4 regions of the Streptomyces sp. NPDC059255 genome follow, and region 1 is predicted to be linked to each of the others. Evidence: riboswitches for the same ligand, from Rfam matches in the RefSeq annotation. Region 1 holds a riboswitch; each other region holds the start of a gene.
What was found. Region 1 has a riboswitch for cyclic di-AMP ahead of ACFXKG_RS07190 (M23 family metallopeptidase). Riboswitches for the same ligand answer to the same signal wherever they lie in the genome.

Region 1 (7,364 bases):
GTTCGAACAAATTGCCCGGGCAGGAGTGACACATGAAACCGATGAATCCATCCGGCTTACCTGTTTCCGGCGTTCCCGCGCTCGGCGGAACCGCGAACAGCAGCGCACTGTTCGAGCGGGCCAAGAAATCCCTCGCGGGCGGAATCAGTTCCTCCGCGCGGCTCACCTCCACCGGGCCCCACCCGTATCCGCTTTACATCACCAGCGGCTCCGGCGCCCGCATCCGGGACGCGGACGGAAACGAGTACGTCGACTATCTCGCCGCGTACGGCAGCGCGGTCCTCGGGCACGCGAACCCCGCGCTCACCGACGCCCTCACCGGGGTCCTCGCCGGCGGGACCATGTTCGGCACCTGCAACGTGCCCGAGGTCGAACTCGCCGAACTCATCCGCGCGATGGTCCCCTGCGCCGATCTCGTCCGCTTCGCCAACTCCGGCTCGGAGGCGGTCCAGGGAGCGATACGGGCCGCGCGCGGCCACAGCGGGCTCTCGAAGGTGCTCAAGTTCGAGGGCCACTACCACGGCTGGACGGACACCCTCGCGATCTCCAACCGGCCCCCCGAGGCGGCGGCCGGGCCGTACGGCGCCCCGCACTCCGTGCCGCACTCCCCGGGCATCCCGTCCGGTGTCAGCGGCGATGTCGTCGTCTGCCCGTGGAACGACCCGGACGCGCTCGTCGCCGTACTCGACGCCCACCGCGGCGAACTCGCCGCCGTCATCTGCGAACCCATCGTCGCCAACAACGCCTGCACCATGCCCGGCCCCGGCTACCTGCGCTTCCTGCGCGACGAGTGCACGGCGCGCGGCATCCTGCTCGTCTTCGACGAGGTCTGCACCGGCTTCCGGACCGGCCCGGGCGGCGCGCAGGCCCTCTACGACGTCGTGCCCGACCTGGCCGTCTACTCCAAGGCCCTCGGCGGCGGGCTGCCCATCGCCGCCTTCGCGGGCCGCCGCGAGGTGATGGCCGCGCTCGCCAACGGCCGGGTCAAGCACGGCGGTACGTACAACGCCTCACCGCTCTGCGCCACCGCCGCCCTCGTCACCCTCACCGCGCTCGCCGACCCCGCCGTCGTCAAGAAGATCGACGACACCGGCCGGCGGATCATGGAGACCATCCGCAGGGCCGCCACCGACCACCGGGTGGAGTGCGCGGTGCAGGGCGTCGGCGCGATGTTCCAGGTGGTGTTCTCACCGGGCGGCGCCCCCACCCGCCACTACCGCGACACGCTCCACCTGGACCAGCGGCGGTACGACCTCTTCCGCCACGAGTTGCTGCGCCGCGGCATCCACATCAACGCGCACGGTCTGGCCTGCTGGTTCGTGTCGGCCGCCGTGACGGACGACGACACCGACCGGACCTGCGCCGCGATCGACGAGGTTTTCGCCGTTCTGGGGTGAGACGTCCGTGGGGCCCGAGGGGACTGGGAGGCCTGGGGTGCCCGAGAGTCCCGAGGGGCCCCGGGGGTGAATGTGACGCACGCTACAGGCCGGTACGGAAGATAGCGCGCCCCAGATGCTGCGGACCGGGCGAGATCGTCGCACTCTTGGCCGTATGAGTGATGCACCGATCGTCGTCCACCGGGCGTCAGGGACGGGCGGGCGGCGGGTCACGGTCCGCGGGCAGATCATGGGACTCGCCCACTCCGACGCCCACCTGGTCGAATTCCTGCGGCTGGCCGGGCTGCCCGACGCCTGGGAGCTGCTGGACGACCCGGCCTGGGTGGAGTGGCAGGGCGGCCCCGCGCACGAGTACACCGTGGTGGTGTGAGGCGGACGGTGTCGCGTGGTGGGGTTCGGGCGCTGGGTGCCGGGTGCCGGACCTGGGCGCAGGCGCCACGCTCCGCCGATTGTCAGTGGCCGGCCGTAGCCTTGCTCCCATGTTCGCTTCTTCTGCCACCCCGGAGTCCGCGTCCCCGTCCCCTGTCAGATCCGCCGCTGTGGTGAACGCGGAGATCCGCGCGCTGTGGGCGCGTGCGGGCAGTGCGCTGTCCTCGGCCGAGCAGGAGCGTTACCAGCGGCTGCTGGTGGAGTGGGCCGCCGCCGTGCGGGCGGATGTCGTCGAGGCCGCCTAGGCCCTGTCGTTCGGCCCGGCCGGGCACCCTTCCGGCCGCGGCCACGGGAATTGGTAATGATCTTGCTCCGGATGGCGTAGAGTCTTATTCAGCGGCGCGGGGTGGAGCAGCTCGGTAGCTCGCTGGGCTCATAACCCAGAGGTCGCAGGTTCAAATCCTGTCCCCGCTACTACGAAGAAAACGAAGGCCCGGATTCCTGGTGAATCCGGGCCTTCGTCGTGTGCCCGTTCCCTGATCCGTGTCCCGGGGATCCGTGCCCTCGGAATCGCGCTTGACCTTTACGTAACGTCAACTTCTACCGTGAACGTCATGGAGTGGTCGATCCAGGACATCGCGAAGAAAGCCGGTACGACGAGCCGTACGCTCCGGCACTACGGCGAGCTGGGGCTGCTGGAGCCCAGCAGGACCGGCGTCAACGGATACCGGTACTACGACCAGGAGGCCCTGGTCCGGCTGCAGCGGATCCTGCTGCTGCGGGGGCTGGGTCTCGGGCTGCCGGACATCGCCCGGATCCTCGACGGCCAGCAGGACACGGCCGCCGCCCTGCGCGGCCATCTGGGGCTGCTGGAGCAGGAACGCGAGCGCATCGGCCGGCTGATCACGTCGGTGCGGACCACTCTCCACAAGACCGAGAACGGAGAGGAACTCATGGCAGAGGAAGTGTTCGACGGCTTCGCGCACACACGGTACGAGCAGGAGGTCACCGAGAGGTGGGGCCGCCCCGCCTACGAGAAGAGCGACCGCTGGTGGCGCTCGCTGAGCGAGGAGGAGCGCCGGGCGTTCCAGGAGCGGCACGAGTCGATCGCCCGCGACTGGGGGCGCGCGGCGGCGGCCGGCCACGACGCGTCCGGCGAGGAGGCGCAGGCGATCGCCCGGCGTCACTGTGACTGGCTGGCGGTGACCATGGAGCCCACCAGGTCTTATGTCATCGGAGTCACGGCCACGTACGTCGATGATCCACGTTTCACCGCGACGTATGACAAGTACGGTGAAGGTACGGCTGTGCTCGTGCGGGACGCCATGAAGGTGTACGCCGAGCGCCACCTGACCGACTGAGCGTCTTCACACCGGCCTCCGTGCCATCGGTCTCCGTAGCCCAGTCGGCCGACGGCGGGTCGCCTCCCGGCGCGGCGGCGGCCAGCCTGGGTGGAGCGCGGTGCCGTCCGCAGCCGTCGGCGGAACGGGCAGGAGACGACTGGTGGGGAAGCTCAGGAGAATCCGGGAACGCCTCGGCGGCAGAAGCAGACAGGACGCCGACGGCGCCGGGATTCTGGGCGCCGACGCCGCGGGTTTCTGGGCGACCGGCACGTACGGGCGCGACCATCGCAGGGACCCCGCCCGCGACCTGGGCCGGGTGGCGGACCGGGCGCCGTACGGACCGGCCGGACCGTACGCGCGGCGCCTGGCCGGTCGGCGGCTCGTCCGGCTCCTGCCCGCCCTGGTGATCATCGGCGGGGTGGTGCTCGACCTGGTGACCCCGGCCCGCGTGACCGCGGCGCCGTTCTTCGCCGCCGCCCCGCTGATCGCCGCCCCGTTCTTCCCGCTGCTCGGCGTCCTGCTGGTGGCCGTGGCCTCGCTCGCCGCCGAGGTGGCGCTCCGTATCCATACGGACACGCTCACGACGGTGGTGTCGGTCAGCGAACTGCTGACGGTGCTGGTCGTCTCCGCCCTCGCGCTCTACATCAACGGCGTCGTCAGACGCAGCGGCGAACGGCTCGCCTCCGCCCGCGTCATCGCCGAGACCGCCCAGCGCGCCGTGCTGCCCAGACCCGCCGAGCGGATCGGCGGGCTGCGGATCGCGGCGCGGTACGAGGCGGCGCAGGAGGGCGCGTTCATCGGCGGCGACCTGTTCGCCGTGCAGGACACGCCGTACGGGGTACGGCTGGTCGTCGGCGACGTACGGGGGAAGGGGCTGGAGGCGGTCGAGGCGGTCGCCGTCATCATCGGGTCGTTCCGGGAGGCGGCGGAGCAGGAGAGCTCGCTGGAGGGCGTCGCGCAGCGGCTGGAGCGCTCGCTCCTGCGGGAGGGGACGGGGCGGGACGGGCTCGATGTCTTCGAAGGGTTCACCACGGCCGTACTGGCGGAGATCCCGCACGGCGAGGGCATCGTACGGCTCGTCAACCGGGGCCATCCCGAGCCGCTGATCTGTCACGGCGGTGCCGTACGGATGCTGAGGGCGCAGGACCCCGCGCTGCCGCTCGGCATGAGCGAGCTGGGCGCGTGGCCCGACCGGGCCGAGCAGTCCGCGTACCCCGACGGCGCGACGCTGCTCTTCTACACGGACGGGCTCACCGAGGCGCGCGACGCGCACGGGATCTTCTACGTCCCGTGCGAGCGGCTCGACGGGCGGATCTTCCAGGGGCCCGACGAAATGCTCCAGGCGCTGATCGACGACGTACGGCGGCACACGGGCGGCGGAAGCCAGGACGACATGGCGCTGCTGGCGATCAGCCGGCCCTCGGAGGGCGAGCCGGAGCGGCGTCGGACGATGCCGATCGTGCCCTGAGCGCGCGGCATCACTCATGGTGACCGGCGGGTATCCCTCCGCATAACGTTTGACATACCGTCAAGTATGCAGGGCGGACCAATGTGCCCCGAGCGCCGATCAACTCGCCCGGATGCGCGCTCTTGTGTCCCGTTACGTCCGTTGCGAAGTCGTTAACGATCATCGGGAACAGCTTGGAATAAGGCCCTGGTCTCTATTAACGTTCGATAACGCAGCGCGGTTGTCCCAGCCGTCGCCAGAGATGGCACCGTGCGCGTGCGCCGAATCCCGCGAGGGAACCGGGGAACCACCAATTGGGGTGAATCGGGAGTTACTTGCCGCTTCGTGCGGCAGGGGACACCCGTAGGAGACCTTCCTGCTCCGAACCCGTCAGCTAACCCGGTAGGCGAGAAGGAAGGAAAGGAGCACGCCTCAGTGGCGTCCAACAAGCCTGCCCCCACGGCCACCTTCGAAACCCACTCCTTCGGCAGCGGCAGTGAGAACGAGGCGCCCGGGACCTGGGGGGAGTGGAATCCCACCGAGGAGTCCATCCGCCCCGTACGCGGCAGGCACCGCGTCGCCAAGCAGCGCAACGGGCTCGCCCGCAGCTCCACGGTCCTGGGTGTCGGCGTCATCGCCGCCGTCGGCGCGGGCGGCATCGCCACCGCGCAGGACAAGCCCGCGGTCTCCATATCCCTGCCCGACGCCATCGCGGACAACCTTCCCGACGCCAAGTCCCTGCCGGGGATGGGCTCCCTGGGGTCGGACGACGCGGACTCCGCGTCGGACGTGCTGGCCCGCGCGCCCCTGAGCACCGCCGGCCTGACCGCCGCGGACGCCGAGCAGGGCACCACCGACGCCGGCGAGGCGCTGCGCGCCCGCATCCTCCAGCAGGCCGAGCGGCAGCAGGCGAAGGCCGACGCGACGCAGCAGGCGGCGGAGGAGGACGCGGCCGCCGAGAAGGCCGCGAGCCAGGCCAAGGCGCGGCAGAACGACGCGGAGAAGAAGATCGAGGCGGCCAAGAAGAAGGCCGAGGCGGAGGCCAAGGCCAAGGCCGAGCAGGAGCGTCTCGCCAAGCTGGCGGCCAGCTTCTCCCTCCCCACCTCCTCGTACACCCTCACCTCCTCCTTCGGCCAGTCCGGCTCCCTCTGGTCCTCCGGCTACCACACCGGCCTGGACTTCGCGGCGCCGACGGGCACCCCCGTCAAGGCCGTGCACAGCGGCACCGTCAAGTCGGCCGGCTGGTCGGGTTCGTACGGCTACCGCACGGTCCTGGAGCTGGAGGACGGCACGGAGGTCTGGTACGCGCACCAGTCCTCGCTCTCGGTCAGCGCCGGGCAGAAGGTCTCCACCGGCGAGGTCATCGGCCGCGTCGGCGCGACCGGCAACGTCACCGGGCCCCACCTCCACCTGGAGGTCCACACGGCGGGCGGCACGGGCATCGACCCGATGGCGTGGCTGAACGGCAAGGGCATCAACCCCTGAGGCCGACGCCCCGGTCCTGAGGCCGGCCTCCCGGTCCTGAGGGTCTGGTCCTGAGGGAAGCAGGAGCACGCAGAGCGCCCCGAAACGGAATAAGGCGCTCTGCGGCGGGGTTGAAGTGACGCATGACGACTTTGCGCACACTCGGTTCCTCCGACCTCAAGGTCTTCCCGCTCGCCCTCGGCGGCAACGTCTTCGGCTGGACCGCGGACCGTACGGAGTCCTTCGCCGTCCTCGACGCGTACACCGCCGCGGGCGGCAATTTCGTGGACACCGCGGACGTCTACACGGCCTGGGTGGACGGCCATTCCGGTGGTGAGTCCGAGACCGTCCTCGGCGAGTGGTTCGCCGCGCGCGGCAACCGCTCCGACGTGCTCCTCGCGACGAAGGTGGGCGCGCACCCGGAGTTCAAGGGGCTGAAGGCGGCCACCATCAAGGCCGGGGCCGAGGAGTCGCTGCGGCGGCTCCGTACCGACTACATCGACCTGTACTACACGCACTTCGACGACCCGGACGTCCCGGTCGAGGAGATCGTCACCGCCCTCGACCAGCTCGTCACGGAGGGCAAGGTGCGTGCCGTCGCCGCCTCCAACATCAGCGCGGAGCGGCTGGACGCCTCGATCGCCTTCGCGGAGCGCGAGGGGCTGGCCCGGTACGTCGCGCTTCAGCCGCACTACAACCTGGTCTCGCGCGACACGTACGAGGGCCCCCTGCGGGACGCCGCGGTCCGCCACGGCCTCTCCGTCGTGCCGTACTTCGCCCTCGCCTCCGGCTTCCTCACCGGTAAGTACCGCCCCGGCACCCAGGTGGAGAGCGCGCGGGCCGGCAGCGCGGGCAAGTACCTGGAGTCCGAGCGGGGCGTCAAGGTGCTCGCCGCGCTGGACCGGATCGCCGCGGCGCGCGGCGCCGAGGTCGCCACCGTCGCGCTCGCCTGGCTGGCGGCGCAGCCGACCGTCATCGCGCCCCTCGCCTCCGCGCGCACGGTCGAGCAGCTTCCGACGCTGCTCGCGGGCGCCGAGCTGGAGCTGACGGCGGAGGAGCTGGCGGAGCTGACCGCCGCCTCCGCCTGACGGAGGTCACACCCGGACAGGTGTCAGTACTGGCGGTACGGGTTGTAGCCGTCGTAGTCGATGTACGGCGGCGGCACCCGTACCCGGCCGGTGGCCCGCGCCGCGTAGGTCAGCGCGGGCCCGGCTATCTCCTTGCGCTCCCACAGGTGGTGCAGCAACTCCTGCTCGCGCTCCACGAAGTCCGGGCCGACCGGGTCCCGCCCGGCCCGGTGGCGCAGAAACGCCAGGGACGTCGCGAACGCCTCGTACTCCGCGA
Region 2 (7,364 bases), on a different contig from region 1:
AAGGAGAACGCCGCCTCCTGGTCGCCCGTGATCACCTCGGGCTCCACGCCCAGGATGTCCACCACCCCGCGCACGAACACGTCGCGGTTCTCGGCGTCACGCGAGGCGGACGTGGCCACGAAGCGGATCCGCTCCGCGCCGTGCTCCGCGATGACCGCCGCGTACTCCCGGCAGGCGGCGAACGTGCGTTCCAGCGCCTCCGGCGCGAGCCGGCCGGTCCGGTCGACGCCCTGGCCGAGCCGGACGATCGTCATCCGCCGGTCGAGATCGACCACTTCACCCGTTTCCGGGTGGACGTCCGCGACGAGCAGGCGGATCGAGTTCGTACCGCAGTCGATGGCCGCGACCCTGGTCATGACGCCGAACCCCCTTCCGCCGCCGGCTCCGTCCCGGCGGGGCCGGCGCACGGAGTGACGCACGGGCCCTTCGCCCACCACTCCGGCAGCATCGCCAGCGCCTCGTCACCCAGCGGGTTCACCCCCGGCCCCGCCGCCAGCGAGTGGCCGACCAGGACGTGCAGGCACTTCACCCGGTCCGGCATACCGCCCGCGCTGGGGAAGCCCTCCAGCACCTCGATGGCGTCGCGCCGCGCGAGGTAGTCCTCGTGCGCCGCACGGTACGCGGCGGCCAGCTCGGGGTCGGTCGCGAGGCGCTCGGTCATCTCCTTCATGACGCCGTTCGCCTCCAGCGTGCCGATGGCCGAGGCCGCGCGCGGGCACGTCAGGTAGTACGTCGTCGGGAAGGGGGTGCCGTCGGGGAGCCGCGGGGCGGTCTCGACCACGTCCGGCTGCCCGCAGGGGCAGCGGTGCGCGATGGCGCGCAGCCCGCGCGGCGGTCGGCCGAGCTGCTCCTTGAAAGCGGCGACGTCCGCCTCGGTGGGCTCGGTGCGTGCGGTCTGCGGAGGGGGCGTCTTCATGCCTGCCTGGTTCTGCCGTTCCGGATTCATGTCGTGCGGGGGTGGGGGTGAGGCGCGGGGTGGGATGAACAGGGCGGGGTGAGCCGGGCGGGGTGCGTCCGTACACGTAACACGTATGTACGGGTGCGTCCGTGCGCGTACATACGTACCTACGTGCCGGGGCGGTCCGCCTCGTCCACCCCGTCCAGGACGTTCGAGTACCAGGGGCGGTCCGCCGCACCCTCGTCCTCGCGCCGTTCCCGCGCCGCCTCCGGGTCGATGACGGTGAAGCCCGTCTCCCCCGGCCGCAGGTAGTGCAGATGCTCGCGGGCCAGCCGCTCGACGTACGCGTCGTCCTGGAGCCGCGCCTTCTCGTCGCGCAGCTCCGCCACGCGCCGCTGCGCCTCCTGGCTCAGCCGCTCCTGCTCGGCGATCTCGTTCCGCTGCGACACGTACTCCCGCATCGGATACGCGAGCGCCACCACCAGGGTGCAGACGACCAGCGCGAGGAAGGCCGCGCGTCCCGTGAGCCGGGAGCGGCGGTCCTGCCTGCGGTTCTGCGAGCGGTAGACCCTCGCCGCGGTCTGCTCACCGAGCAACCGCAGCCTGGTCGAGGTGGAGAACCGGTCCCGGTTCCCGGCCATGGCCCGCCTCCCCTGTCATGTACGAACGTCCCCGGACACGGTACGGGACCGCGGCCGGGGACGTCCGTACGACGGGCGGATGAGCGCCCGTCGTACGGACCGGGTTACGCGCCCCCTCAGCCGTTGGAGGAACGCATCCTCTTAACTGTTCGCGGAGCGCATCCTCTTAGCCGTTCGCGGAGCGCATCCTCTTAGCCGTTCGCAGAGCGCATCCTCTTAATTGTTCGCAGAGCGAAACCGCGGGAACGCGCTGCGGCCCGCGTACACCGCCGCGTCGTCGAGGATCTCCTCGATGCGCAGCAGCTGGTTGTACTTGGCGACGCGGTCCGAGCGGGCCGGGGCGCCGGTCTTGATCTGACCGCAGTTCACGGCCACCGCGAGGTCGGCGATCGTGACGTCCTCGGTCTCACCGGAGCGGTGCGACATCATGCACTTGAAGCCGTTGCGCTGGGCCAGCTCGACGGCGTCCAGCGTCTCGGTCAGCGAGCCGATCTGGTTGACCTTGACCAGCAGGGCGTTGGCCGAGCCCTCCTCGATGCCGCGGGCGAGGCGCTCCGGGTTGGTGACGAAGAGGTCGTCGCCGACGATCTGGACCTTGGAGCCCAGCTTGTCGGTGATGACCTTCCAGCCGGCCCAGTCGTCCTCGAAGAGCGGGTCCTCGATGGAGACGAGCGGGTAGGCGTCGACCAGCTCCTCGTAGTACTCGGTCATCTCGGCGGCCGAGCGCGACTTGCCCTCGAACTCGTAGCTGCCGTCCTTGTAGAACTCGGACGCGGCGACGTCGAGCGCGAGCGCGATGTCGCGGCCGGGGACGTAACCGGCCTCCTTGATCGCCTCAAGGATGAGGTCGAGCGCGGCGCGGTTGGACTCCAGGTTGGGCGCGAAGCCGCCCTCGTCGCCGAGGCCGGTGGAGAGGCCCTTCTGCTTCAGGACCTTCTTGAGCGTGTGGTAGACCTCGGCGCCCCAGCGCAGCGCCTCGGAGAAGGACTCCGCGCCGATCGGGGCGATCATGAATTCCTGGATGTCGACATTCGAATCGGCGTGCGAGCCGCCGTTCAGGATGTTCATCATCGGAACGGGCAGCAGGTGCGCGTTCGGGCCGCCCAGGTAGCGGAAGAGCGGGAGGTCGGACGCCTCGGAGGCGGCGTGTGCGACGGCGAGCGAGACACCGAGGATGGCGTTGGCGCCCAGCGAGCCCTTGTTCTCGGTGGCGTCCAGGTCGATCATCGCCTGGTCGATGAGGCGCTGCTCGGTGGCGTCGTACCCGACCAGCTCCGGGCCGAGCTGCTCGATGACGGCGAGGACGGCCTTCTCGACACCCTTGCCCAGGTAGCGGCCGGCGTCTCCGTCGCGGAGTTCGACGGCCTCGAACGCACCGGTGGAGGCACCGGAGGGGACAGCAGCACGACCCGTACTGCCGTCGTCGAGGCCGACCTCGACCTCGACCGTGGGGTTGCCTCGCGAGTCAAGGATTTCCCGGGCTACGACGACGTCGATGGACGGCACGAGCATCTCCTTCTGGGATGTGACGCGTGGGTGCAGGGTCTCTTGGCCTTGCGACATGAGCCTAACCGGCTCCGGGTCATCGGCCAGCCGGTGCCCGCCCCCTAAGACGCTCCCGCTCGCACGGACCGCCGCTACCCGCCGGTAGCGGGACCGGATGGCGGGCAGCGGCGGGAACGGGGCCCGGCCCGGCGCGTACGGGGGTGACGCGCCGGGCCGGGGAGAAGGGGTCAGCGCAGGTGGAGCTGCTGACCCGGGTAGATGACGTCCGCGTCACGGACGATGTCCTTGTTCAGGTCGAAGACCTTCTTCCAGCCGCCCTTGACCTTGTGGGCGGTGGCGATCTTGGAGAGGGTGTCGCCGGACTTGACCTTGTACTCGCCGTCCCCCTTCTTGATCGTGAACGGGCGGCTCTGGCCGCGCGAGGCCGGCTGCGCCTCGTCACGGGTCGACTGCTGCGGCTGTGCCTGCCGGGTCGGGGCGGACTTCTGCGTACCGGAGCTGCTGGAGCTGCCGGAGGCCGAGCCGGCGGAACCGGAGCCGGAGCTGGAGGAGTTGGAGCCCGAACCGGAACCGGAGCCGGAACCGGAGCCCGAGCCGCCGTTGTACGCGGCGCCCGAGAGGCCCACGCCACAGCTCGGCCAGGCACCCTTGCCCTGGCCCGCGAGGACCTTCTCGGCGACGGCTATCTGCTGGGACTTGGAGGCCTGGTCGGCGCGGGGGGCGTAGGCGGTACCGCCGTACGTGGCCCAGGTGGAGGGCGTGAACTGCAGGCCGCCGTAGAAGCCGTTGCCCGTGTTGATCGACCAGTTGCCCCCGGATTCGCACTGGGCGACCCGGTCCCACTCGGAGGCGGTGGCGGCGGAGGCGGCGGTGGCACCGATCAGCGGGGCCGCGACGGCCGCGCCGGTGATCCCGGCGAGGGTGGCGTAGCGGACGGCCATGGACGGGCGGCGGTGCTTGGCCTTGCTGGAACGCAGCAGCATGAACACATCTCCTCACCGACGCCTACGAGGTGAGCTGTCGGGTTCGGGCCAATGAGTTGCCCGGCCGCGTGTTCGCACACGCGGCTTCACCCCTAGCCGGCCGCCGGCCGTCTCTCGACGGCCGGGCCCGGCGCAAACCTATGGGTCCCCCGCTCCTGCCTTCGGCGCTCGAAGCGACGATTACTCCCCCCGACCGACGGCAGGATTCGGCGTGACGGTCGACGAGGCCCGCGGTGCGAGCGGTTCAGACCGTAATCACAGCCCTGCCGGTTGTTCAAAGGGTCACATCCAGGAAATAACGCCCTTACCTCCTCCGAGGGACAATACGTTTCTGCAGGTGAGGACCGGATTCGATCAACCGGCGAGGCGAAGAGCCCGAGTTGCGGCAAAGAGACCCTTGTCTCACTTGCGCAGAAGTGGACATACAGTCGCTAACTGCCCGCGTTCCGGGCGGAGATCGGAGGCCCTGGCCAGGACGGACGCAGCGGAAAAGACGTCAACGGGGCGCCGTTCAACGGCACTCGCCCGCACCGGTTCCGGACTCCCCCGCTCCGGCGCTGGAGCGGGGCGCTCCGGTTCGCGAACCGCTCGACCCGGCCGCCGACTCCGGTCGCGGAGTCACGTACTCCGGCCGCGGAGTCATACGTTCCGGTCACGGAGTCATACGTTCCGGTCGCGGGCCAGGCGCCGGACTCACCCGTTCCGGCACTGGAACCTCTGGGTCCGGTTCGCGGAGCCTCTCGTTCCGGTCACGGAGTCACCCGTTCCGCCGTGGCACCCGGGGGCCGGGCCCGCTCACCTTGGTCGCCCGCTCCGGCTCTGGCGTCACTCAACGCCCGGCCCTGCGGCGGGGCGCCGCAACGGGGCGCTACGGCCCGGCGCGGGCACGGTGGGGCCGCCGCACCGCCGGGACCGGTGAGCCGGGCGTACGGCGGCCGGGAAGCCGCGCGGCCGCGCCCGGTGGGCGCCCGACGGGCGACGGGCTCGGCGGCGGCTCCGCGACGGACTCGGCGGCGGCTCCGGGACGGCTCCGGGAACGCGGAAGCCGCGCCTCCGTCGTGGAGGCGCGGCTTCCCAGGTCTTGCTGCCGGCTGCTCAGACCCAGCCGCCGACGACCTTCTGCCCGCCGCTCGCCAGGGAGAGGTGGCCGCCGACCGCGGTGACGACCTTCTCGACCTCGCGCTCCACACCGTCCGTGAGCCCGGCCCCGTCACGGGCTCCGCCCGCCCCGCGGGAGGCACGGCTGCCCGAGGCGCGCTCCTTGTCCGCGGTGCCCGGCGAGGCGTTCTCGTCGGCCGCCTGGCCGCGGTGCTTGCCCTTGGACGCCTCGTCCTTGCCCTTGCCCTCGGCGTCGTCCGTACCGGCCGCGGAGCCGGTGGCACCCGGGCTCGGGCTGGTGCTGGGGTCCGGGGAGGTCTTGCCGTCCGCGTCCGCGTCGGCATCCGGGTCCGTCACGGCGTCACCGGACGGATAGGCGTCCCCGGAAGGGCTGCCCGACGGGGTACCGGACGGATCGGTGCTCTTGCCGCCCCCCGTCACCCCCTCCACGATGCCGCCGACCGCACCGCCGACCGCCTCCGTCAGCCCGGAGACGGCGGCGCAGCTGGACCACGCCTGCGCCCCCTGGGCCTCGAAGACCTTCTCGGCCACGGCTATCTGCTGCGAGCGGCTGGCCAGGTCGGGGCGTTCGGCGTAGTCCCCGCCCCCGAACTCGTCCCAGGTCTCCTGGGACATCTGGAGCCCGCCGTAGTACCCGTTGGCGAGGTTCGCGCTCCACGTGCCGCCGCTCTCGCACCCCGCCACGCGGTCCCAGGTCGAGGAGTCCGCCGCGCTGGCGGCGCCGGCTCCGAGCAACGGGATCGCGATCGCGGATCCGGCCACCCCGGCGGCGACGAGAAGAGCTGGGGCCTGACGAGGTCGACGGTGTCGGCCGTTCCCGGACATGCGGTTGCCTTCCGTGTGACTGTCAATTCAACTCCGGCATGGTGTTACCGGGTCGACGTGAACGTAGCGGTACTCGAATGCTTGTCACAAGTCGATGCAGCAGAGATCACGTGAAAGTCACAGTATTGACGATGCGTCAGTAAAATTATCGGCCGGACAATGGCGTGAACTGCACCGGAAGCGTGCGCAATCCCCGCATGATGAGCCCGCCACGCCACCGCAAATCGGAAGGTTCTCCCGAAAGCCGCACATCCGGAAGCCGCTTCAGAAGCGTGGCGATCGCGGTCTGCCCCTCCACGCGGGCGAGCGGCGCGCCGAGGCAGTAGTGGATGCCGTGCCCGTACCCGAGGTGCTGATTGTCACGGCGCCCGAGGTCGAGCGCGTCGGGGTCACGGAAGCGCTCGGGGTCACGGTCGGCCGCGGCCAGCACGACGAGAACGGGGTCACCTGCAGCGATCCGCTGCCCACCCAGAGTCAGCGGCTCGGTGGCGTACCGCCAGGTCGCCATCTCCACGGGGCCGTCGTAGCGGAGCAGTTCCTCGACGCCGGTCGCCAGCAGACCCGTCTCGCCGGCGGCCAGGGAACTCTGCAGGCGTTCCCGTTCGGCCGGATTTCGCATAAGCGTGTACATGCCATTACCGATGAGATTCACCGTTGTCTCAAAACCGGCGAACAGAATGATAAAGGCCATCGCCGCGGCCTCGTTCTCGGTCAAATGCTCACCGTGGTCACCGGCCCGGATCAGACCGGAGATCAGGTCGTCGCCGGGATTCTCTCTTTTCCGGTGGATGAGTTCGGCCAGATAGCCGCGCATCTTCTTGACCGCCCGCGCGACCCCGCCGCGCGGCCCGCCCGCATGACGAATCATCATGCCCGCCCAGTCCCGGAAGTCGTCCTGGTCCTCGGACGGCACCCCGAGCAGATCACAGATCGCGTAGATCGGGAGCGGGAACGCGAACTCGTGGATGAGGTCCGCGCTGCCCCGCTCGGCGAAGCCGTCGATGAGACGGTCGGTCAGCTCCTGCACGCGCGGGGCGAACTCGGCGACGCGGCGCGGCGTGAACGCCTTGGACACCAGCCGCCGCAGCCGGGGGTGGTCGGGCGGGTCGATGTTCAGCAGGTGCGTCATCAGCTCCGCCTTGCGCTCCCCCGGGATGCCCGTCTTCCCCCGGGCGTGCGCCGGCTCGGCGTGGTGCACGGGATTCTTGGAGAGCCGCGCGTCGGCGAGCGCCTGCCGGGCGTCCCCGTACCGGGTCACGAGCCATGCCTCGACCCCGCTGGGCAGCTCGGTGCGGTGCACGGGGGCGTGTTCCCGCAGCCAGGCGTACGCGGGGTAAGGGTCGGTGGCGAACTCCCAGGTGAAGAGGGTGGGAGCGGCGCTGTTCGCAAGTT
Region 3 (7,364 bases), on a different contig from region 1:
ACATCAAGGACGTCACCGACGGCTGGTCCATCTCACCGGTCGTCCTCGCCTGGCTCGTGGCGGTGATCCTCAGGGTCGCCCTGGGCTCGGCGACGGTCGCCGTCGTCACGGCGTCCGGCGTGGTGCTGCCGCTGCTCGCGGGCAGCGGGGTGCCGCCCGAGGTCATGGTGCTGGCCGTCTCCTGCGGCTCGATCGCCTTCTCGCACGTCAACGACCCGGGTTTCTGGATGTTCAAGGAGTACTTCAACCTGTCGGTCATCGAGGCGATCAAGGCGCGCACCACCTATACGACCGTGCTCTCCGTCCTCGGACTCGGTGGTGTGCTCCTCCTGGAACGTGTCCTGGAGATCCTCAACATCTGACATCTGACATCTGCTTTCTGCCCTCTGCCGCCTGCCCCCCCCGCGTTCTCGGAACCGCCCCGCACCATCAGGATCCTGGAAGGACTCGCCTCATGAGCCAGCCCGTCGTCACCGGCTTCTCCGTGTATCCGGTGGCAGGCCGTGACTCCATGGCACTCAACCTCTCCGGCGCACACGCCCCGTACTTCACCCGCAACGTCCTGGTCGTCCAGGACTCCGAGGGCCGGACCGGCGTGGGCGAGGTGCCGGGTGGCGAGCGCATCACCCGTACGCTGCGCGAGGCCCAACCTCTCGTCGTCGGAAGCCGGTTGGGCGACCACAAGCGGGTGCTGCGGGCCCTGGGGGAGCGGTTCGGCGGCCGTGACGCGGGTGGGCGCGGGGAGCAGACCTTCGACCTGCGCACCACGGTGCACGCCGTGACGGCCGTCGAATCGGCGCTCCTCGACCTGCTGGGCCAGCACCTGGAGGTGCCGGTGGCCGCGCTGCTCGGGGACGGCAAACAGCGTGACGCGGTACGGGTCCTCGGCTACCTCTTCTACGTCGGCGACCCCGGCAGGACCGACCTGGAGTACGTCCGGGAACCCGGCGCGGACGTCGAGTGGTACCGCGTCCGGCGCGAGGAGGCGCTGACCCCGGAGTCGATCGTCCGGCAGGCGGAGGCGACGTACGAGCGGTACGGCTTCCGGGACTTCAAGCTCAAGGGCGGTGTCCTGCCGGGGGCGGAGGAGGTCAAGGCCGTACGCGCGCTGAAGGAACGCTTCCCCGGGGCGCGGATCACCCTCGACCCCAACGGCGCCTGGTCGCTGCGGGAAGCGGTCGAACTGTGCCGGCCCCTGGTCGGCACGCTCGCGTACGCCGAGGACCCGTGCGGAGCGGAGGACGGCTTCTCGGGCCGGGAGATCCTGGCGGAGTTCCGCCGGGCCACCGGCCTGCCCACCGCGACCAACATGGTCGCGACGGACTGGCGCCAGCTCACCCACGCGATGGCGCTGCAGTCGGTCTCCATCCCGCTCGCCGACCCGCACTTCTGGACCATGCAGGGGTCGGTGCGGGTGGCCCAGCTCTGCCATGCGACGGGGCTGACGTGGGGCTGCCACTCCAACAACCACTTCGACATCTCGCTGGCGATGATGGCCCACTGCGGGGCCGCCGCCCCCGGGGAGTACAACGCCCTGGACACCCACTGGATCTGGCAGGAGGGCCTGGAGCGGCTGACCGTGGAGCCCCCGCGCATCGTCGCCGGCGAGGTCGCCGTCGACGACACCCCGGGGCTCGGCGTCGAACTCGACATGGACCGGCTTCTCGCCGCCCATGAGCTGTACGTGGAGAAGAACCTCTCCGGCCGGGACGACGCCGCCGGGATGCGTTTTCTGGTACGGGACTGGGAGTTCGACAGCAAGCGTCCCTGCTTGGTGAGATGAGACATTGCCGCACTCATGTCCCGCCTATTGCGACGGCGGAACGAGGATGCGGTACGAAGGCACGCCATGGCGTGCCATGGCGCGACAGGCCGTCAGAAGAATGAATCGTCCGGTGAATTCGAAGGGGTTCCGGTTCAATTCCCGCCGGGTGTTCCCAGTTGTCGGAGAGTCGGGTGGGAGGGCGATGGATCCTCTCGCCCGCCGGAGACCGATAAGGGCGTTTTGTCGGTATTTACCGTTAAGTGAAGTTAGGTGGCGTTAGGGGCACTTGTAGCCTCTGACGCCTTTTGCCTGTCCGATTATTCCGTTACGTTCGTGACCTGTGTCACCTCTGCCTCGGCGGGCGGGCGGAGCGAGGTGGACGCTTTCTCTCCCAGGAGAGGAAAGTTGAGTTCCCGGGACGCCTCCGAAAGGGTGATTGACCCGAAAATTCGGAACTTGTGCCGTCCTGATATCTCGCTTACGTTCTCGTCCATCCGGATGGAACGCCCAATCCTGCCGCTGTCCGGAGACCCACACACCTATCCGTCACAAGGCAGGAGCGGGGGACCCAGGTAAGTCGCCGGTCCGGATTTCCGGAACGGCTCGGGGTGAAGCCGTACGCACCGCCGTACGGCCGGGCATCTCCAGCCCGAACCCGACAGCTCACCTCGCAGGCGACGGAGAGGAATTCGTCGTGCCCAGAAACGCCAAGCACCGCCGTCCCAGAACCGGCTCGATCGCCCGTCGCCTCGTCGCGGTCGGCACCGGGGGCGCCGCTCTCGCGATTCCGCTGGTCACCGCGGCCACCGCCCAGGCGGCGCCCGCGACGGTGGAACACGTCCGTGCGGCCAAGGCCGCGGAGGCTCCCGCCGCCACGCCGAAGACCACCGCCACGACCTATGTCGTGGTCGAGGGCGACTCCCTGTCGAAGATCGCACAGGCCCACTCCGTCAGCGGCGGCTGGCAGAAGCTCTACGAGGACAACCGGAGCGCCGTCGGCGCCAACCCGTCGCTCGTGCACCCCGGCCTCAAGCTGACCGTCAACGGGAAGAAGGCCGCCGCCCCGGCGACCACCGCCGCGGAGACGAGTACGGAGTCCGCCGGGAGCGGCTCGGTCGAGCCGGCCGTCGCGAAGACGTACACCGACAACCTGGACGGCTGGATCCGCGAGGCGCTGGACGTCATGGCCCAGCACGGGATCCCCGGCAGCTACGAGGGCATCCACCGCAACATCATGCGTGAGTCCTCGGGCAACCCGAACGCCATCAACAACTGGGACATCAACGCCCAGAACGGCGTTCCGTCCAAGGGGCTGCTCCAGGTCATCGCCCCGACGTTCCAGGCGTACCACGTGCCCGGTACGGCGATGGACGCCTACGACCCGGTCGCCAACATCACGGCCGCGTGCAACTACGCCGCCGACCGGTACGGCTCGATCGACAACGTGAACGGTCCCTACTAGACCGGACCCGCGTCGCCCGACGGGTGACGAACGCACCGGGCCCCGGCCCCGCCGTCTCAGGACGACGGGGACGGGGCCCGTTCGCGTACCCGTCACACGCGTCTACGTGTCACACGCGTCTACGTGTCACACGTGTCCTACGTGTCACACGTGTCGTACGCGTCACGAACGCCGCGCGCGTAGCTCCCGTACCCCCGCCACCGCCAGCACGAGCGCCGTCGCGCCCAGGGACCAGAGGAGCTGCGGGCGGGCCGCGTCGTCGAGCAGCATCAGCACGAACACCGCCGCCATCGCGGCGAGCGTCACCCACGTCAGGCCGGGGAACAGCCACATCCGCAGGACCAGGCGCTCCGGCGCCTCCCGCTCGACGCGCGGGCGCAGCCGCAGCTGCGAGACGGCGATCATCGCCCAGACGAAGAGCAGCACCGCGCCGACCGCGTTGAGCATGTACAGGAAGACCGAGTCGGGCCACTTCAGATTGAGCAGGACGGAGACGAACCCGAACGCCACCGACGCCAGCACCGCCCGCCGGGGCACGCCCGACCCGCTCACCTTCAGCAGGGCCTTCGGCGCCTCGCCCCGCTCGGCCAGGGAGAAGACCATCCGGGAGGAGCCGTACAGGTTGGCGTTGAGCGCCGAGAGCAGCGCCACGAACACCACGATGTTCATGATCTGCCCGGCCGACGGGATACCGATCGCGTCGAGGACCGTGACGTACGGGCTGAGCCCCGCCTTCTGTGCCGTCCAGGGCAGCACGGCCACGATGACCGCCATCGAGCCGACGTAGAAGAACAGGATCCGGTAGACCGCGCTGCGCACCGCGCGGGCCACCGAGCGCACCGGGTCGTCGGACTCGGCCGCCGCGATCGTGACGACCTCCAGACCGCCGAAGGCGAAGATCACGGCGAGCACCCCGGAGGTCACACCCTGCCAGCCGTTGGGGAGGAAGCCGCCCTGCCCGGTGAGGTTGGCGAGACCGGCCGGGCGGGTGTCGGGCAGGACACCGAGGACCGCGAGGAGCCCGAGGACCAGGAACGCGACGATCGCGAAGACCTTCAGGGCCGCGAAGTAGAACTCGAACTCGCCGAAGTTCTTCACGGCGGCGAGGTTCGCACCGGTGAAGACGACCATGAAGACCAGGACCCACGCCCACTGCGGTACGGAGGGCAGCCAGCCGTTCGCGATCTGCGCCGCCCCCGTCGCCTCCACGGCGAGCACGACGACGAGCAGGAACCAGTACAGCCAGCCGACGCTGAAACCCGCCCACCGGCCGAGCGCGCGCTCGGCGTGCACGGAGAACGAGCCCGACGCGGGCATGGCCGTCGACATCTCGCCCAGCATCCGCATCACGCACATCGCGAGCGCGCCCGCGATCAGGTACGAGACGACGATCCCGGGTCCGGCCAGCGCGATCCCCGCGCCGGAACCGACGAAGAGCCCGGCGCCGATGACGCCCCCGAGCCCGAGCATGGTGAGATGGCGCTGCTTGAGCCCGCCGGCCAGCGGTTCGGCGGATTCGGCGGCGGGTGTGGCGGTGGGGCGGGAGGTGAGTCGGTCGTGCATGGGGAGGGCTCAGACTGCTTTCGGGGCCGGTGAGGGGACGCGGTGGTGCGGTCCTCGCAGTCTCCCCGGACGCCCCCCGTCCAGGCAAAACGTTTCCGGACGCGACGACCGGCGCGCCCGCCCCTGGCTCCCGTCCGCCACCGGGTGCGGCGGCGGACGGGGCCGCACGGAGCTGGAAAGGGCCGCCCGGGCCGGCGCGCCGGCCCGGGCCTACGCGTCGAGCGGTGGCCGGTGGGTCGGGGAGCCGGCGATGCTGCCGCCGGTCCGGGTGACCGAGGCGTCGAACTCGGTGATCGTGAGCTGGAAGCCGACCGGGCGGCGGGCGGCGATCGGCTCCAGGTGCTTCTCCGCCGCCGCGAAGAGCTCGTCCGCTATCCGGCTCCTGAGCTCCTCGGGGCGGCCGGGCGCGATCGTCAGCCTGATCTGCACATGGCCGTTGGCGGGCCCGCTCCCCGGACGGTCGCCGACCCGGGCAGCGGTCGCCGGCATGGCGAGCGTGCGGGTGCCCCAGCGGGGGAAGACGCCCAGGCCGAGCGCGGTCTCGTGCAGGACGTCGAGGAGCGTCTCGACGTCCAGGTCCTCGGCCAGGTTCGGGGTGTACTCGACGATGATGTGCGGCACCTTCGGATCTCGCTTTCGTGTGGCCGTACGGGAACGGGAGACGCCGGGGCCCCGGCGCTACCGCGAGTCTGCCCGGACCGCGTAACGGACCGCCGCCCCGACCACGTACCGGACCCTCAACGCGCTGCGTACCGGACCCCTCGTCCGGCCCCTTCACCCGGACCGCTCAGGCGAACTTGTCGCTGACGGCGTCGTAGATCGCCTTCGCCCCCGGGCCGAGGTAGGGACCCGCCAGCCAGGTCTGGGCGCTCGGGCCGATGGACGTGTTGCTCACCAGCGCGGACCGCCCCTGCGCGTCCTCGATGAACCAGCCGCCGCCGGAGGAGCCCCCGGTCATCGTGCAGCCGACCCGGTACAGCGACGGCTGGTCGTCCCGGACCGAGAGCCGGCCGGGGCGGCCCTGGCAGGAGAACATCCGCTCACCGTCGAACGGCGGCGCGGCCGGATACCCCCAGAGGCTCATCCCCGCGATCTTCGTCGCCGACGGCGCGTCGAACATGACGCGGGACGCGCCGCCGACCGTCTCCTCCAGCGAGGCGAAGTCGCTGCCCGCCGGCTTCTTCACATGCAGCACGGCGAAGTCGAACGGCGAACCGCTGCCGCCCGACGGGGTCCCCTCGGAGATCCACTGGGGCGAGGTCTGCGCCCAGTCCGCCCACCAGATGCCGAACGGCGAGAGCCGGCTCTTGCCCACCCCCACCAGCTCCTCGCTCGACAGCCCCTTGTCGTTGTACGACGGCACGAAGACGATGTTGCGGAACCAGCCGCCCTTCGCCCCCGCGTGCACACAGTGCCCCGCCGTCCACACCAGGTTGGAGGCACCGGGGTTGGCCGGGTCCGTCACCACCGTCGCGGAGCAGACCGAGGGACCCTCGGGGGTGTCGAAGAAGAGCTTGCCGACCACCGGGGCGCTGTCGCGGTACGAGACGGGCACCGGCCGCGCGGCGACGGGCTCCGGCTCCGGGTCGGAGACGCCCGCGTCCCCGAAGTTCCCGTCCACCGGCCGGTCCGGGCTGGTGCCCTGGAGCATCCGGCCCGGGAGCCACAGCCCCTCGATGACCGGATTGAAGAACGCGGCGGCCTCCCGCGCCCAGTCCGAGGCGTCCCAGTCGCGCCAGCCGCCCTCACGCCACCCCTCCGGCGCGTCGGAGCCGACGGACCCGGCCGGGCCGGTACCTCCCGCGGACCCCGCTGACCCGGCAGACCCGGCGGACCCGGCGGACCCGGCGCCCGCGCTCCCGGTGGGCGCGGAGCAGGCGGTGGCGCTGATCGCCAGTAGGGCGAGCATGCAGGCCATGAGCATCACCGGGCGGTGCCTGGAGCGCATGGATCGTTCCTCCGGTCCTTCAAATGCGTCGAACGCTGTGCGCACGGGGCCCGGGGAAGTACGGAGTCCGGCGACAACCTGTCTTGAGGAGGTAGTACGTGGGGGCGCCCTCCCCGGTTCAAGACACCGTGCCGCAGGCCCGCTTCAGGAGGCGGGCGGTTCCGCCGCCGGGGAGCACGCCGGACGCGGGAACGAGGGACGGGACTCCTCCAGCCGTACGAACGCGATCTGTTCGCCGGCCGCCCGGTACGCCGCGAGGCGGGCGTCCGCGTCCGCGTCGGGGCCGGCGTCGGCCTCCGGGTCGAGGCCCAGGAACGAGCAGAGCGTCCTCGCCGCGCGGGGCCGGGCGCGCGCGTACCGCTCCATGATCAGGCCGCACTCCTCCGGAGCCGGGAAGCGGGCCGTGACCGCGTGGTAGCGGCGGCCGGTCTGGATGGTCACCTGGGGGGTGTGCCGCAGATTCCGGTACCACTGCGCCGACGCGCCGGAGCCGGAGGTGACGGTCCAGCTCCGCGGCGCCGTGTCCTGCTCCACGACCCCGATCACGACCTGGCGCGACTGCCCCGTGAACCGGCCCGTGTGGATGAGCAGCAGCATCCGCCGGCCGAACAGCGGTCCGAGGCCCG
Region 4 (7,364 bases), on a different contig from region 1:
GCCATGCCGCCCGCGGCCCGCCCCTGCGGCCGTACCTGCCCCGCCGGATAGCGCAGCAGCTGGGCGTCGGAGGTGATGAAGACGAGGTCCTCCTCGCCGGTACGCAGCTCGGCGCCGCCGATGACTCGGTCGCCCTCCTTGAGGGAGATGACCTCCAACTCGTCCTTGTTGGACGGGTAGTCCGGGACGACCCGCTTGACGACGCCCTGGAGCGTGCCGAGCGCGAGCCCCGGGGACGACTCGTCCAGCGTCGTCAGGCAGACCAGCTCCTCGCCGTCCTCCAGCGCCAGGAACTCCGCGACCGGCGCCCCGCCCGACAGGTTCGGCGTCGCGGCGGTGTCCGGGAGCCGCGGCAGGTCGATCACGGAGAGCCGCAGCAGCCGTCCCGCCGAGGTCACCGCGCCGACGTCGCCGCGTGCCGTCGCCGGCACGGCCGAGACGATCACGTCGTGCTTGACGCGCCGGCCCTCGCCCGCGTCCAGCGGCTGGCCGTTGGCCGTACGGGCCAGCAGCCCGGTGGAGGAGAGCAGCACGCGGCACGGGTCGTCGGCGACCTCCAGCGGCACCGAGGCCACCGAGGCGCCGGACTCCAGCAGCACCGTGCGGCGCGGGGTGCCGAACTTCTTGGCCACCGCGGCCAGTTCCGAGGAGACCAGCTTGCGCAGCTCGGCGTCCGAGTCCAGGATGCCCGTCAGCTCGTCGATCTCACCGTTGAGCCGGTCGCGCTCGCCCTCCAGCTCGATCCGGTCGAACCGGGTGAGCCGGCGCAGCGGCGTGTCCAGGATGTACTGCGTCTGGATCTCGCTGAGCGAGAAGCGCTCGATCAGCCGCTCCTTGGCCTGTGCCGAGTTGTCGCTCGACCTGATCAGCCGGATGACCTCGTCGATGTCGACGAGCGCGGTGAGCAGTCCCTCGACCAGATGAAGCCGGTCACGCCGCTTCGTCCTGCGGAACTCGCTGCGCCGGCGCACCACCGTGAACCGGTGGTCCAGATAGACCTCCAGCAGTTCCTTGAAGCCGAGCGTCAGCGGCTGGCCGTCCACCAGCGCCACATTGTTGATGCCGAAGGACTCCTCCAGCGGCGTGAGCTTGTAGAGCTGCTCCAGGACCGCTTCCGGCACGAAGCCGTTCTTGATCTCGATGACCAGGCGCAGGCCGTGCGAGCGGTCCGTGAGGTCCTTGACGTCGGCGATGCCCTGGAGCTTCTTCGCGGAGACCAGGTCCTTGATCTTCGCGATGACCTTCTCGGGGCCGACCGTGAAGGGCAGTTCCGTGACGACGATGCCCTTGCGGCGGGCGGTGACGTCCTCCACCGTCGCCGTCGACCGGATCTTGAAGGTGCCCCGGCCCTTCTCGTACGCGTCCTTGATGCCCGTCAGCCCGACGATCCGGCCGCCGGTCGGCAGGTCGGGACCGGGCACGAAACGCATCAGCGTCTCCAGGTCGGCGGCGGGGTGCTTGATGAGGTGACGGGCCGCCGCCACGACCTCGCCCAGGTTGTGCGGCGGCATGTTCGTCGCCATGCCGACCGCGATGCCGGTGGCCCCGTTGACCAGCAGGTTGGGGTACGCGGCCGGAAGTGTGACCGGTTCGCGCTCCTGACCGTCGTAATTCGGCTCGAAATCGACGGTGTCCTCGTCGATCGACTCGGTCATGAGCGACGTCGCGTCGGCCATCCGCGCCTCGGTGTACCGCATGGCGGCCGGCGGGTCGTCGTTCCCGAGGGAGCCGAAGTTGCCGTGGCCGTCCACCAGCGGCAGCCGCATAGAGAACGGCTGCGCCATGCGGACCATGGCGTCGTAGATGGACGCGTCCCCGTGCGGGTGGAGCTTGCCCATCACCTCACCGACGACGCGCGCGCACTTCACGTAACCGCGGTCGGGGCGCAGGCCCATCTCGTTCATCTGGTACACGATGCGGCGGTGTACCGGCTTCATGCCGTCCCGGGCGTCGGGCAGGGCCCGGGAGTAGATCACCGAGTACGCGTACTCAAGGAAGGAGCCCTGCATTTCATCGACCACGTCGATGTCGAGGATCTTCTCCTCGAAGTCCTCCGGCGGCGGGGTCTTGGTGCTGCGGCGGGCCATCGCGGCTGCGGCTCCTTCACAAGTTCTGTACGGCAACTTCTGGAACTGACGCGGACCATTGTGGACCGCGCCACTGACAACGCCGACCTCGACCCGTCGTTGGGACGGGAAGGGGCGCGTGTCGGAAGGGTGCCAGATCCCGGACCTGTTACGGGAACTTCGCCAGGTGTCGGCACGCTTGCATACAGTGGCAGGACTTCTCCATATCGCGATCGAAGGGACGTACATGCCCATGGGTCACACGGCCACAGCGCAGGCCGGCTCCGGCGGCCTGACAGCGACTGAGCACCGCCTGGCCAACGGCCTCCGCGTGGTGCTCTCCGAGGACCACCTGACCCCGGTCGCCGCGGTCTGCCTCTGGTACGACGTCGGCTCGCGCCACGAAGTCAAGGGCCGTACCGGCCTTGCCCACCTTTTCGAGCACCTGATGTTCCAGGGCTCGGCGCAGGTGTCCGGGAACGGCCACTTCGAGCTGGTGCAGGGGGCCGGCGGTTCCCTCAACGGCACCACCAGCTTCGAGCGCACCAACTACTTCGAGACCATGCCCGCCCACCAGCTCGAACTGGCGCTCTGGCTGGAAGCCGACCGGATGGGCTCCTTGCTCGCCGCGCTCGACGAGGAGTCCATGGAGAACCAGCGGGACGTCGTCAAGAACGAGCGCCGCCAGCGGTACGACAATGTGCCATACGGTACGGCCTTCGAACGACTGACCGCGCTCTCCTACCCCGAGGGCCACCCGTACCACCACACGCCGATCGGCTCGATGGCCGACCTGGACGCGGCCACCCTGGAGGACGCCCGCGCGTTCTTCCGTACGAACTACGCGCCGAACAACGCGGTGCTCTCCGTCGTCGGCGACATCGACCCCGAGCGCACCCTCGCCTGGATCGAGAAGTACTTCGGCTCCATCCCCTCCCACGACGGCAAGCAGCCGCCGCGCGACGGCACCCTCCCCGACACCATCGGCGAGCAGCTGCGCGAGGAGATCCTGGAGGAGGTCCCGGCCCGCGCGCTGATGGCCGCCTACCGGCTGCCGCACGACGGCGACCGCGCGTGCGACGCCGCCGACCTGGCGCTCACAGTCCTCGGCGGCGGCGAGTCCTCCCGCCTCCACAACCGGCTGGTACGGCGCGACCAGACCGCCGTCGCCGCGGGCTTCGGGCTGCTGCGGCTGGCGGGCGCCCCCTCGCTCGGCTGGCTGGACGTGAAGACGTCCGGCGGCGTCGAGGTCCCGGAGATCGAGACCGCCGTCGACGAGGAGCTGGCCCGGTTCGCCGCCGAGGGCCCCACCGCCGAGGAGATGGAGCGGGCCCAGGCCCAGCTCGAACGCGAATGGCTGGACCGGCTCGGCACGGTCGCGGGCCGCGCCGACGAACTGTGCCGGTTCGCCGTCCTGTTCGGCGACCCCCAGCTCGCGCTGAGCGCCGTCGACCGCGTCCTGGACATCACCGCGGACGAGGTCAGGGACGTCGCCGCGGCGCGACTGCGCCCCGACAACCGGGCGGTGCTGGTGTACGAACCGGTCACCCCCGACGACGTGGCGGACGCCGCCGACACCGCCGAGACCGACGAGCACGAGGGGACGGACCAGTGACCGACGCTGCCGTGACCATGGAGTTCCACCCGCGGCCGACCGCGGGCGAGGCCAAGCCCTGGGCCTTCCCGGCCCCCGGGCGCGCCATGCTCGACAACGGGCTGACGGTGCTGCGCTGCGACCGCCCGGGACAGCAGGTGGTGGCCGTCGAGATCAATCTCGACGCCCCGCTGGACGCCGAGCCCGAAGGACTCGACGGCATCGCCACGATCATGGCGCGGGCGCTCTCCGAGGGCACCGACAAGCACAGCGCCGAGGAGTTCGCCGCCGAGCTGGAGCGCTGCGGCGCCACCCTCGACGCGCACGCGGACCACCCGGGCCTGCGGGTCTCCCTGGAGGTCCCCGTCTCCCGGCTGCTCAAGGCGCTCGGTCTGCTCGCCGAGGCGCTGCGCGCCCCCGCCTTCGCCGACAGCGAGGTCGAACGGCTCGTACGGAACCGGCTCGACGAGATCCCGCACGAGACCGCCAACCCGGGCCGGCGTGCCGCCAAGCAGCTCTCCAAGGAGCTGTTCCCGGCCGCGCTGCGCATGTCCCGGCCGCGCCAGGGCACCGAGGAGACCGTGGCACGCATCGACGCCGCGGGCGTCCGCGCCTTCTACGAGGCGCACGTACGCCCCGCCACGGCCACCGCGGTCGTCGTCGGCGACCTCGCGGGCGTCGACCTGGACGGGATCCTCGCGGACACCCTCGGCGCCTGGACGGGCGACACGGCGGCGCCCCGGCCCGTACCGGCGATCACCGCCGACGACACCGGCCGCGTGGTCATCGTGGACCGCCCCGGCGCCGTCCAGACGCAGCTCCTGATCGGCCGGATCGGTGCCGACCGGCACGACCGTGTCTGGCCCGCGCAGGTGCTCGGCACGTACTGCCTGGGCGGCACGCTCACCTCCCGGCTCGACCGCGTCCTGCGCGAGGAGAAGGGCTACACCTACGGCGTACGCGCCTTCGGCCAGGTGCTGCGCTCCTCGGCGCCGTCCTCCCCGGACGGGGCGACGGGCGCCGCGATGCTCGCCATCAGCGGCTCCGTGGACACCGCGTCCACAGGACCGGCGCTCGACGACCTCTGGACGGTGCTGCGCACCCTCGCCGCCGAGGGGCTCACGGACGCCGAACGAGACGTGGCCGTGCAGAACCTGGTGGGCGTCGCGCCGCTCAAGTACGAGACGGCCGCCTCCGTCGCCGGCACGCTCGCCGACCAGGTCGAGCAGCACCTTCCGGACGACTTCCAGGCACAGCTCTACGCCCGGCTGGCCGAGACGGGCACGGTCGAGGCGACGGCCGCCGTCGTCAACGCCTTCCCGGTGGACCGGCTCGTCACCGTTCTGGTCGGCGACGCGGCGCAGATCAAGGAGCCGGTCGAGGCTCTGGGAATCGGTGAAGTGACGGTTGTCACAGGCTGATTCGTCTTGTGAAGGAACCCCGGCGACCGAGGTCGCCGGGGTTCTGCTTTATGTCCGCTTTGATGGAGAGAATGCCTGTCTGCCCTGTGGTGTGCGCTACAAAAAACCTTGTCTGTTTGGTTATTGAAAGACGGGCCGCTTAGCGTCGGTCCGGCTGTTCGCCGTTGCGCCGCATCCGTGGCACCGGGCAGCCATCGCCGAGTCCCCGTCAGATGCTGTGCCGCAGCCGGTGCAGCGGGGGAGCCGGGGACCCACGTCCCTGGGGTGAATCGGACGGCCTTCGCGGGCACACCGCGCGCGGAGGGGTCCGTAGGAGACCTTCCTGCTCCGAACCCGTCAGCTAACCCGGTAGGCGAGAGGGAAGGAAAGGACCAGCCACTCCATGGCGTTCACCCGTGCCACCGGGAAGCACCGCGCCCCGAACCGCATCACCTGCAAGGGCGCGAGCGCCGCCGGGTTCGCGACGCTGACCGCGACCGGCGTCATCGGCTCCCTCGCCTCCCCGGCCCTCGCCGCGGGCACCGGCGCCGAGGCGGTCTCGGAGACCGGCCTGACCCAGGTCATCGCCATCGGCGACGCCGTCGCCGGCGCGGTCGACGACCAGGCCGAGGCCCAGCGCCACGCAGCCGAGAAGGCCGAGCGGCTGAAGGCCGAGGCCAAGGCGCGCGCCGCCGCCAAGGCCGAGGCGGAGCGCAAGGCGGAGGCCCGCGCGAAGGAGCTGCGCGAGGAGCGGGAGCGTGCCGCACGGGCCGAGGAGCGCAAGCGGCTGAACACCTTCCAGCTCCCCGTCGCCGGCTCCTACGTCACCACCGGTTACCACACCGGCGGCTCCCTCTGGTCCTCCGGCAGCCACTCGGGCGTCGACTTCCGCGCCGCGTCCGGCACGCCGGTCGTGGCGGTCGGCACGGGCACCGTCGTCGAGGCCGGCTGGGGCGGCTCGTACGGCAACAACATCGTCCTCAGGATGGCGGACGGCACCTACACCCAGTACGGCCACCTCTCCTCGATCGGCGTCTCCGTCGGCCAGAGCGTCGCCGCGGGCGAGCGGATCGGGCTCTCGGGCGCCACCGGCAACGTCACGGGGCCGCACCTCCACTTCGAGGCCAGGACGAGCGCCGACTACGGCTCCGACATGGACCCGGTCGCCTACCTGCGCGCGCACGGCGTCGGGGTCTGACCGCTTTCCGTCCCCCCTCTCGCGTACCTCTCCGGGCCCGTCCGCACACGTCCCTCCGTCGCTCCCGGTCCCTCCCGCGTGCGGCTCTCCGCCTCCGCGCTGGCCAAAAGATATCCATGGATTCCGGGCACCCATCGGAAATTCGCGTTGGTTGCAATAGAGTCACGGAACAGGCGTCAATCGGCAGCGTTTCGCGCGGATTAAGGCGGAGGTTCGGACATGCGCATTCCGGCGCATTCGGTATGCACGGCTATTCGCGACGACATCGTCTCCGGACTGTTCGAGCGGGGCAGCCGGCTCACCGAGGAGCAGCTCGCGCGGCGCTACGGCGTCTCCCGCGTCCCGGTGCGCGAGGCGCTGCGCACGCTGGAGTCGGAAGGCTTCGTGACCACGCGCCGCCATGTCGGCGCGTGTGTGGCCGAACCCACGGAGCAGGAGGCCGCGGACCTGCTGGAGGTACGGCTGCTGCTGGAGCCGCTGGGAGCGGCGCGCGCCGCCCAGCGCCGCACGGAGGCCCACCTCAAGGTCCTCCGCGGCCTGGTCAGACTGGGCCAGGAGCGGGCCCGCAGGGGCCAGGGCGAGGATCTGCGCGCGCTGGGCGCCTGGTTCCACGAGACGCTCGCCCAGGCGTCCGGCAGCCCCGCGCTCACCTCGCTGCTCACCCAGCTGCGCCACAAGATCGCCTGGATGTACGTGGTCGAGCAGCCCAGTCACCCGGTGGAGTCCTGGGCGGAGCACGGCGCGATCGTGGACGCGGTGGCGCGCGGCGACGGCGAACGCGCGCGGGCGCTCACCACCCTGCACACGGAGCGCACCGTGGTGGTGCACCGGCTGCGCCGTCCCGACCGGGGGCGCGACCGGGAAAAGGTGAGGGCTTCGCAACATGCCGTAAACATCGCGAGCGCACGGCATTAACAATCGCGCCGTATACAAAGAGAAAGAAATAGGTGCGGCCTATTTTCTGCTGCCCGCGCGCAGCCGCCCGTACGAAAAGACGCCGCACCGAAATATGTGGCGCCGAAAGACTGCACCGAAAGACGGACCAAAAGACGGAGCGGTGGGGCGGCCGAATAGGCGGCCCCACCCACCCGAGGGGTCAAAAAAAA

Region 2: another riboswitch for cyclic di-AMP. It lies ahead of ACFXKG_RS26310 (transglycosylase family protein); the one in region 1 lies ahead of ACFXKG_RS07190 (M23 family metallopeptidase).
Region 3: another riboswitch for cyclic di-AMP. It lies ahead of ACFXKG_RS22535 (transglycosylase SLT domain-containing protein); the one in region 1 lies ahead of ACFXKG_RS07190 (M23 family metallopeptidase).
Region 4: another riboswitch for cyclic di-AMP. It lies ahead of ACFXKG_RS36620 (M23 family metallopeptidase); the one in region 1 lies ahead of ACFXKG_RS07190 (M23 family metallopeptidase).

The regions. Positions count from the first base shown of each region.
Region 1 is NZ_JBHYZP010000003.1:329,081-336,444, forward strand. It holds gene ACFXKG_RS07160 (aspartate aminotransferase family protein) at 33-1,397, shown strand; gene ACFXKG_RS07165 (hypothetical protein) at 1,552-1,767, shown strand; gene ACFXKG_RS07170 (hypothetical protein) at 1,877-2,071, shown strand; tRNA gene ACFXKG_RS07175 (tRNA-Met) at 2,167-2,240, shown strand; gene ACFXKG_RS07180 (MerR family transcriptional regulator) at 2,381-3,127, shown strand; gene ACFXKG_RS07185 (PP2C family protein-serine/threonine phosphatase) at 3,417-4,577, shown strand; cyclic di-AMP (ydaO/yuaA leader) riboswitch at 4,826-4,980, shown strand; gene ACFXKG_RS07190 (M23 family metallopeptidase) at 4,992-6,041, shown strand; gene ACFXKG_RS07195 (aldo/keto reductase) at 6,164-7,108, shown strand; gene ACFXKG_RS07200 (PrsW family intramembrane metalloprotease) at 7,132-7,364, opposite strand, start outside.
Region 2 is NZ_JBHYZP010000025.1:107,805-115,168, forward strand. It holds gene ACFXKG_RS26290 (exopolyphosphatase) at 1-356, opposite strand, end outside; gene ACFXKG_RS26295 (DUF501 domain-containing protein) at 353-916, opposite strand; gene ACFXKG_RS26300 (septum formation initiator family protein) at 1,066-1,539, opposite strand; gene eno (phosphopyruvate hydratase) at 1,756-3,051, opposite strand; gene ACFXKG_RS26310 (transglycosylase family protein) at 3,273-4,025, opposite strand; cyclic di-AMP (ydaO/yuaA leader) riboswitch at 4,033-4,205, opposite strand; gene ACFXKG_RS26315 (transglycosylase family protein) at 5,124-5,972, opposite strand; gene ACFXKG_RS26320 (cytochrome P450) at 6,118-7,364, opposite strand, start outside.
Region 3 is NZ_JBHYZP010000019.1:99,783-107,146, forward strand. It holds gene ACFXKG_RS22525 (gluconate:H+ symporter) at 1-362, shown strand, start outside; gene ACFXKG_RS22530 (enolase C-terminal domain-like protein) at 455-1,783, shown strand; cyclic di-AMP (ydaO/yuaA leader) riboswitch at 2,292-2,455, shown strand; gene ACFXKG_RS22535 (transglycosylase SLT domain-containing protein) at 2,460-3,227, shown strand; gene ACFXKG_RS22540 (amino acid permease) at 3,390-4,790, opposite strand; gene ACFXKG_RS22545 (hypothetical protein) at 5,001-5,411, opposite strand; gene ACFXKG_RS22550 (trypsin-like serine peptidase) at 5,578-6,738, opposite strand; gene ACFXKG_RS22555 (nitroreductase family deazaflavin-dependent oxidoreductase) at 6,883-7,364, opposite strand, start outside.
Region 4 is NZ_JBHYZP010000047.1:45,811-53,174, forward strand. It holds gene ACFXKG_RS36605 (DNA topoisomerase (ATP-hydrolyzing) subunit A) at 1-2,087, opposite strand, end outside; gene ACFXKG_RS36610 (M16 family metallopeptidase) at 2,314-3,681, shown strand; gene ACFXKG_RS36615 (M16 family metallopeptidase) at 3,699-5,081, shown strand; cyclic di-AMP (ydaO/yuaA leader) riboswitch at 5,290-5,451, shown strand; gene ACFXKG_RS36620 (M23 family metallopeptidase) at 5,464-6,258, shown strand; gene ACFXKG_RS36625 (GntR family transcriptional regulator) at 6,478-7,173, shown strand.